2 regions of the Bacillus sp. JJ1562 genome follow, and region 1 is predicted to be linked to the other one. Evidence: riboswitches for the same ligand, from Rfam matches in the RefSeq annotation. Region 1 holds a riboswitch; the other holds the start of a gene.
What was found. Region 1 has a riboswitch for cyclic di-AMP ahead of V7097_RS25325 (cation:dicarboxylate symporter family transporter). Riboswitches for the same ligand answer to the same signal wherever they lie in the genome.
Positions count from the first base shown of each region.

Region 2: linked by a shared signal. The riboswitch ahead of V7097_RS19100 (dicarboxylate/amino acid:cation symporter) and the one ahead of V7097_RS25325 (cation:dicarboxylate symporter family transporter) in region 1 are both predicted to bind cyclic di-AMP.

Region 1 covers NZ_JBALOQ010000072.1:7-4,773, reverse strand. Annotated here, with positions in the region: gene V7097_RS25340 (AraC family transcriptional regulator) at 1-727, opposite strand, end outside; gene V7097_RS25335 (NAD(P)-dependent alcohol dehydrogenase) at 815-1,786, opposite strand; gene V7097_RS25330 (hypothetical protein) at 1,812-2,099, opposite strand; gene V7097_RS25325 (cation:dicarboxylate symporter family transporter) at 2,219-3,481, opposite strand; cyclic di-AMP (ydaO/yuaA leader) riboswitch at 3,595-3,750, opposite strand.
Region 2 covers NZ_JBALOQ010000034.1:104,640-109,406, reverse strand. Annotated here, with positions in the region: gene V7097_RS19110 (YjcG family protein) at 1-405, opposite strand, end outside; gene V7097_RS19105 (alpha/beta hydrolase) at 570-1,295, opposite strand; gene V7097_RS19100 (dicarboxylate/amino acid:cation symporter) at 1,388-2,617, opposite strand; cyclic di-AMP (ydaO/yuaA leader) riboswitch at 2,756-2,910, opposite strand; tRNA gene V7097_RS19095 (tRNA-Val) at 3,085-3,157, shown strand; gene sstT (serine/threonine transporter SstT) at 3,296-4,531, opposite strand.

The DNA of each region.
Region 1 (4,767 bases):
GGAGATTACGATAGCCTAATGCATCAGCCACTTCTGTAACTGTCATTCCCGTATAATGCAGTAAATGCTCCGCTCTTTTGATACGAGCCTCCACAATATAGGACTTGATAGGCTGACCGATAATTTCCTTAAATTTTAGTGAGAAGTAACGGGGTGAAAAGCTTGCACGAGCTGCTAAGCTTTCAACCGTATGTTCTTTGCCAGGGTGTTGTTGCACGTAATTTGCCACTTCCCTAATAGCGGACAAAAGAGAATGTTGTGCTGGTTCTACTTGTTCGTTGACCTGATGCTCCTCCCGCAATAGCAGGATCATTAATTGTTTAAGGATTAGCTTTGCTTCCGTTTCTGCCCCAAACGTTTTGATTAAAAATAAACGAACATATCTTGTTAAAAGAGACTCAAAAGCGATTGCATCTTGCATCATCCGATAAGAAGCCGGTAATAAAGCTGGTAGATTCTCTAAATCAAAATGGATGTATGTTAACTTGAGTGGATTCTGAGGATTATGGGTGGCCGTGACCCAATCGCCTGGTAGGAATAAGAAACAGCTTCCTTTTTTTATAGAATAAACCTTCCCGTTTAAAACTAAATTCCCTTCCCCACTCCAAACATATAGCAAATCATAGTTAGGAATGGGTACCTTTCGTTTCCATTGCCAGTTAGGTTCACAGGTAATTGTCGCAAACGTTGGTTTTAAGATAAATTGCTCAGGGTTTAAATTAAGCATATTGTTTCCTCCCGCCTGCACGATACTTCGATTATTACTAGGATATGAAATCAACCAATCATGTATTGGATAACGTATACTTTTTTATTAGATTGTTATTACAACTTTCCCCTGTGAATGTCCTTGTTCAAAATATTGAAATGCATTTGGAACCTCACTTAAGGAATAGGTACTATCAATAACTGGCTTTACTTTTCCTTCCTCAATAAGCTCTTTCATAAACACTAAATCTTTTTGGTTCGCCCTCTGCAAGAAGGTGATAAATTTCTTTTTTCCAATCATTGAAAACCAAGATCCTAGTGTCATTGTTTGAAACATTTGACGTTGTTCTGTACCACCAACATGAACAAATATCCCATCCTCTTTAAGCTTTCCTTTATAGGTTGAGATGGATTGACCTCCATTCACCCCGAGAATCAAATCATAGGTCTGATCATAGCTCTTAATGTCTTCTTTTTTATAATCAATAACATGATCAGCGCCAAGTGACCTTACGATGTCAACGTTTCTCGTACTCACCACAGCCGTCACCTCAGCACCAAAAGCCTTCGCAATTTGAACGGCAAATGTTCCCACACCACCTGAAGCACCATGAATCAGTACTTCCTGTCCAGCCTTTACCTTCCCTTTATCCCTTATAGCTTGTAAAGCTGTGGTAGCTGCCATCGGCACGGCTGCTGCTTCGGTAAATGAAACATTATTAGGTTTTAAAGCCAAAGCTTTTTCATCGACAACTACATATTCCGCAAACGCACCCCAGCCACTGCTAGATAAGTCTCCATACACTTCATCTCCCACCAGAAATTGGGTAACATCCTCACCTATAGCCTCGACGATTCCAGCCATGTCTCCACCAGGAATAGGGTATTTCGGTTTCCTAAACCCAAATGCTAACCGGGCTGGCAATGGTTTGCCTGTTAATAAAACAAGATTTCCAAAATTAATCGATGACGCATGAACTCTTACTAATACTTGATTTTGCTTAGGTGTGGGTGTAGCGACCTCACTAAGTTTAAGTGTATCTGGTGATCCATAGCTTTCAGAGATAATTGCTTTCACTGTCTGTCCTCCTTTTAAACCTTTTTTAATATTGTAGTTGTAAAAAGAAAATGCAGAATTGACTTAAGTTAAGCTGGATATAGTTAAGGAAAGTTGTTAATTGAATTCGCTTTTTAATTCTACTTAATGACTCTGTTGTCATCCTAGGTAGGTTCCCAATTGATGCTGAGGTATGTTTGAAGAGATCTGTTCGATCGTTTTCTTCTGGAGTAGATCGAATAAATTTTGCGAAATCATTTTGAGCCTGGGTAAAGTAGTTTCCCATCGTGCGGTGGGTTATGGTTTCAAGTTCCGTGTCAAGTCTCCTTTTCATTTTATTAGCTCTTTATGACAATAGTACCATTTCCATCCATACCGGAATATAACTTTTTAAGGCTAAACAAAAAAAAGACCCTCAACATGACGAGTTGAGAGTCTTAATATATCAGCTTTTTATGAAGCTTCTTGCATACTTTTAACTTCTACAGGAGGGTTAAATTTACCTTCCCATTTCGCAACAACGAGCGCTGCTAATGAATTTCCTACCACGTTAACGGCAGTACGTCCCATATCTAGAATACGGTCAATACCAGCAATAAATGCTAACCCTTCAGCAGGTAAACCAATTGTACTAAATGTCGCTAATAGCACCACAAAGGATACACCAGGTACTCCTGCCATTCCTTTAGATGTGACCATCAAGACTAACATTAGTGTAATTTGTTCCCAAATGCTGAGATGAATGCCGTACATTTGAGCAATAAATAATGATGCTATTGCTTGATATAAAACAGAACCATCTAAATTAAACGAGTAGCCTGTTGGAATAACGAAAGTTGCAATATGTTTTGGACTTCCGGCTTTCTCCATCTTGTCCATAATTTTTGGAAGTACGGTTTCCGAGCTTGCTGTTGAAAAAGCTAAAATGAGCTCTTCTTTGATCATCTTCAATAATTTAAAGATATTGAGCCCAATGAATTTTGCTAACAAGCCTAAAACAACAATAACAAAGAAAATCATTGTTCCATAAACAGTAAGAGCTAGCTTACCTAGTGGAATAAGGGATGCGAAACCATATTTAGAAATCGTTACACCGATTAATGCAAAAACACCAATTGGGGCATACTTCATAAATAAGTTCGTAACATAGAACATGGCATTTGCCATACCTTCAAAGAAACGTAAAGCTGGTTTCCCTTTTTCACCAATCGCTGCAATACCTAGACCGAATACGACTGCAAAGAAGATGATTGCTAGCATATCGCCTTCAACCATCGCTTGAAGTGGATTGGTCGGAACAATATGAAGCAATGTGTCGGTAATCGATTTGCCTTCTTGTTCCTCAGATGTATTGACATAACCAGAGATATCACTTTGCTCTAGCTTGTCCATATTTAGACCAGCACCAGGCTGAAAAATATTGGCAGAAATAAGACCGATTGCAATCGCAATTAATGTCATTCCGATAAAATAAGTCAGCGATTTAGCACCTAACTTACCAACAGATTTAATATCACCAACGCCAGCAATCGCAACGATGATACTAGAAAGAACGATTGGGACAACAATCATTTTAATGAGTCGGATAAATAGATCACCGAACGGCTGTAAGAAACTTTGTGCAGTTGGATTTCCATAGAAAATCCCACCGACGATAATACCTAATACAAGACCGATAAAAATTTGAGTTGCTAAACTTAATTTAAACTTTTTCATAAATTACCTCACCCTCTTGATGTTTTGTATAAACCTAATGTTTAGGTAAGGGAAACAAATGAATACGATAAAAACACAAAAAAAGGCTAGTGTGCTTTACTAGTCTATCGCTTTCGTTTCCTCTAAAATGCTTACGAGGTTAGCTTTCAGGTTAGGACTAAGGGAAACTTTAAGCCCCTTCTTTGATAAGAATTCACCGATAGCGGAAATAATCCGCATAAAAAATTTGGGTCCCCCGCTCTTAAAATAAGATTAAGCGAAATAATGATTAATTAAATATTATCATTAAAATAGTATTTTAGTAAACTATTTGTTATTTCCAGTGGGGGTGTGGGGGTCTCAATACGATAAAAATACGTAAAAAACGACGTCTTTGTTGAAAACGTCGTTATAAAGTACTATTTAATTGATACTGGTGGCCGGGGTTGAAAATGTTTAATAGTTATTGAGTTTATAAGATTTAGTAATGGTGTTGTGTAATATTTGTGTTAAATGATTTGGATGTGAAAAATCTTAAAAATAGATGAATATTTTTCCCTTCATTTTTCATACCGCGTATACTTGTATTTTGCAGAGAAAAAACACACACAGTTGCAATTGCTCATACAGATTATTGCAACTTGACACGGAGCCTCTATGGAAATGCTCCTTTAGCCACGAAGCCAGTAGACATAAGGCTTGGCTATGCCATGAAGGCTAGCATGCCCACTTCTCCATGTAAAGTTGCAGCGTAATTTTTTCATTGAAAACTCTGCACTATTTTGCAAAACACAGCGTATACTACATATTATAAATAGAAATACATAATTTTAAAAATGCAAAGCAAACTATCAATTAGTCATCCACAACTTTATTTACTATTTTTACTAATTTCGTCCTCAATCTAAATTGATTTTTTAGTTTCTTGAAAGGAAGCTTATTGACTGCAAGCATTAGGCAATGAGCTATTGGAATCGTTAAATCATTTTGAAATAGAATTGACGGACCTTTTTTGTCATGAATATTAATAAAATCCGCCATTAATATTTACCCATTCAGATCTTTTCTCTTTATTAAAATAAAGTTTTGGAATTTAATCTTTTTCATCGTATTCTGGGAATCAAACCAAGGAATTAGCACACTCTCAATCAATGAGAGTATATTATCCATAAGTTTTTTGGGAAATATCATTTCAAGATAATAAAAGTTATGTAATTCAAGGATACTTATTCGAACAAGATATGTTTTCTTTTCAGATTGGTCATATTTCCTTTTTTAGACCTCTTTTTAACAATAGACTTTTACCT
Region 2 (4,767 bases), on a different contig from region 1:
GCGTAATTGACCATAAACATCTGAATGCTCATCACTGGATAGCTTTTGCCCAATTGTAATATGCGGAACAAACGCATACTCAGGTTTTCCTGCAAAATAACCAGAGTGAAGTGCATTATGTAGTTTTTGTAACTCTTCATTAGGGTCTACTTTCATATAAATTACATTATTAACAGGGGAAAAGGAGCCAACCTTTAGGACCTTTAATTGAAATGGTTCGACCTGTTTGGAGGCTTTTTCCAATTCCCTTGTAATATCCTTAATTTCTTCATCGGATGCTTCAAATGCATTTTTAACCGTTATATGTGGTGGAATTAATGCATAATGTGGGTCATAACGTTTGCGATACGAATTAGCTGTGTCTTGAAGTTTTTTGGACGGGAAGATAACAATGCCATATTTCATTTCTTTTGCCCTCCTAATAGTTTAATTATTGAAAACGTGAAGTACCTGATGCGCATTTTACGAAAATAATAACACAATTATATCAAATATCTGAAAATGATAGTATACAAAAAGTGAAACTTTAATCATTGGGGGTTTTCCTGCCCGTTAATGCGAGAAAAAGTTTATTTAAACATTTTTGAAAGGGCTCTTGGTAAATCAGGCTGCCAATACTTCCATGTGTGGTTTCCATTAAATTCCTCATAAAAATAGGGATAGCCCTTTTTCACAATGATGTTATGCAATTCTCGGTTTGGTGTTAAAAAATCTTCAATATCACCTGTTGTCGTTTTCACTTCAGTTTCACCTGTTCCAATGACATGGTACAACTCAAGTAGATGTGGTTCTTCAAAATTTTCAACCATCTGGATAACCTGTTCATTTACTAGAGGTGATTGCATAATCACCTTTCCAAAAGTATGAGGGTATTCCAGCGCTGTTAAGAGGGAAATAGTTGCTGCCAGTGAATCCCCAATTAGTGCGCGACCTTGGCCCATTTGATAGGTTGGAAATTCCTGATCAAGAAATGGTACAAGTTCTCCCCCTAAAAAACGCTTATATAAATGATGCTGCTCACCATCAGGGTGATACTTCTTACGGCGATCTGCAACACTTTTATAAGGAACCCCCACAATAATGGTATTGCTGATTTCACCTGTTTCTAATAGCTTATCAGCAACTCGTGCAACCCTGCCAAGATTAAAATAATCTCGCCCATCCTGAGCGATTAGAACATTGTATTTATAGAGGGGAGAGAAGGCTGCTGGCAAATAAACAATAAGCTCAATCTTCTCATTTAATATCTTACTATGTATAGTCATTTCCCTAACTGTACCCTTATTAACCGTCATCTTAATAATCCTCCCAGCAAAGAATTTACAAACTTATTATATCTTTTAAAAAAGGAAAGCGACAGGAAAAATCCTGTCGCGCACATAACTAATTAAGCAGATACTTTATCCATATGTTTCTTTTCAGATTCTGTAACATATACTGCACATGCGGCATCACCCGTAATATTAACTGCTGTACGTGTCATATCAAGTAACCGGTCTATACCGATGATTAACCCAATACCTTCTGGTGGCAAACCAACCGCTTGAAGTACCATCGCAAGCATGATTAAACCAACGCCTGGAACACCTGCTGTGCCAATACTTGCAAGTACTGCAGTTAAGATTACCACTAAAATTTGAGAAAATGTGAGGTCAAAGCCATATACCTGTGCAATAAAGATAGTCGCAACACCTTGCATAATAGCTGTTCCATCCATATTGATTGTTGCACCTAATGGTTGAACAAAGCTACTAATTTGTTCAGGAACCTTTAGATTCTTTTGAGCAGTTTCCATTGAAACTGGTAGTGTTGCATTACTACTCGAGGTACTAAATGCTACTGTCATTGCTGGCGCGAAACCTTTAAAGAACTCGATAGGACTTCGTTTTGCCATAAATGCAATCGTACCACCATATGTGACAACTGAATGGATGAGTAAGCCCGCAAGTACAATCAAGAAATAACCGAGCATTGCTTTAATTGCAGCATAACCTTGGCCCCCAATTGCAGTTGCAATTAAACCAAACGTTCCGTATGGAGCCGTTTTCATGACGAGATTAACAAGATACATCATGATTTCATTTGCTTGTTCAAATAAATTTAAAATACCTTTTGTTTTTTCACCTAAAACCGTTAAAGCTAAACCTATAAAAATAGCAAATGCAATAATTTGAAGCATATCTGCATTATTCATCGCTGTAATAGGATTCGTTGGGATAATATTTATTAATGTCTCCATAACAGGAGGAGCTTCAGTTGCCCCATCGTAGGTAGCGCCCTCTGTATCAAATCCTCCACCCGCACCAGGCTTGAAAATTGAGGCAAGTACGATTGCGATTGTAATGGCAATCGTAGTTGTTGCTAAAAAGTAAGTAATCGTCTTTCCACCAATTCGTCCAAGCTTCTTAGGGTCACCAAGACCTGCAACACCTAGAGTAATAGAAATTAAGACGATTGGAACAACAAGCATTTTAATTAAATTCAAGAAAATTTGACCTAGTGGAACAAATAAGTAGGTATTAACGATGTCAAAAGCGGCCGGTGAAGTTAAATTCAAAATAAGACCAACAATCGCACCTAAACCTAAACCTAATAAAATCTTTTTAGTTAAAGACATAAAAAACCCTCCTCGAAGATGTAGTTGAATGTCTCGGGATCAAAAGGGATATGAGAATTGGGGTGAAAAGCATACTTCTTAAAGAGACACAAAAAGCCACGAGAGTATGGCTCGTGGCCGTGAAGTTGATTTGTGCAACAATGCTCTCTCCGGATGCTTACGAGGTTAGCTGTCGGATTCGGATGAAGAGTATCTCCTACCTTTATTAATAAAGGATTCACCCCAAGTGCCCTTTTGCACGTTAATGGTTCCCCCGTTCCCCATAAAAATTGGGAATTCAGCGAATATTAAGTTAAAATTCTCCTCAATATTATATTTATATCTTATAATTTGCCATTATGAAATACTACTTTTGTATAATTTTTACCATATTAACATTTTCTTAGGATGAAAATTCAATAAAATTAATAGAAACTAATTGACAAACTTCCCAAACGGATGTATATTATAAATTATTCATATATAGTGATTCCGTAGCTCAGCTGGGAGAGCGCTACCTTGACAGGGTAGAGGTCGTTGGTTCGAACCCAATCGGAATCATCAAGCAAGCACTTGAGACTTCTCAAGTGCTATTTTTATGAATTATTATGTTAGGTTAGATCCAATTTCGAAATAATGGAGTTTATACTAAAAAAGACAAAGGGATTGTATTTCCCTTTGTCTTTTTTAGGTTAGCAATTAAGCCGATTTACTAAAAACTTTCTTCTTTTCTTTACGCTTTTTTGCGTATTCAGCAGTTGCTGTAAATAGTACGTCTGATGATGAGTTAAGGGCAGTTTCACAAGAATCTTGTAGGACTCCAATGATAAAGCCAACACCAACTACTTGCATGGCGACATCGTTTGGAATTCCGAATAAGCTAGATGCCAGAGGAATAAGTAATAATGATCCGCCAGCAACACCTGAAGCACCTGCAGCTGATATAGCTGATATTACACTAAGAATAAGAGCTGTTCCAAAATCCACTTCAATGCCAAGTGTATGAACTGTTGCAAGTGTTAGGACAGAAATCGTTACCGCTGCACCAGCCATATTAACCGTACCACCTAAAGGGATTGACACTGAATAAGTATCTTTATCTAACCCAAGTTTCTCACATAGGTTCATGTTTACTGGAATGTTTGCAGCTGAACTACGAGTAAAGAATGCTGTAATTCCACTTTCTCTTAAGCATCGTAAGACAAGCGGATATGGATTTTGACGAGTATAGAAAAAAACAATCAATGGATTCACAACTAATGCAATAAAAAACATACAACCTAGTAGAAGTGCTAGGATTTTTCCATATTCCATTAGAGCCGAAACCCCACTTGTTACAATTGCATTGAACACTAAGCCCATGATTCCGATAGGGGCTAGGCTGATTACCCATTTTACAATTCTAGTAATCGCATCAGAAACATTGGAAAGCAAGTTTTTTGTAGTGTCGTTGGCATTTTTTAAAGCAATTCCAAGCACAATTGCCCAAGCAAGTATTCCAATATAATTTGCATTCATTAGAGCACTGATTGGGTTGTCAACTACATTAAATAACAATGTTTCGAGTACTTCTACGATTCCACTAGGTGGTGAAAGGTCTTCTGAACTTGAAACGAGCGTCAATGTAACTGGAAAGATAAAGCTTGCCACAACAGCTATTAGTCCAGCTAAGAATGTACTAATAGCGTATAAACCAATAATTAATTTGATATTTGTTTTGGTTCCACTTCGATGTTTTGCAATAGCGTCAATAACTAAGAATAAGACCAGAATCGGTGCAACTGCTTTTAATGCACCTACAAATAAAGTACCGAAGATGGAAACCCAATTGGCTCCGTCAGGAACTACTAAAGCCAAAAGAATACCTATGATAATACCGGCAAGTATTCGTTTAACAAGGCTGATTTGATTCCATTTGTGAAACATGTTTTTCATATTCTTCCCCCTTTTTCATAGTTGTCTACATCCTTTGCTGCTTGTATGAATATTATAAGAAAAATATAATATTGGTAAGTTTAACACGAAAATTGTCAATTGTGAATAAATTTTAAAAGATGGAAATTCTTATAGTAAAAAAATGTTTCTGCTAATTCGAAACTGCTCAATGGTACTAAAGAATTCACATAAAAAAAGCCTATAGCCCAAGGTTGAGCATAGACTATATTCTAACA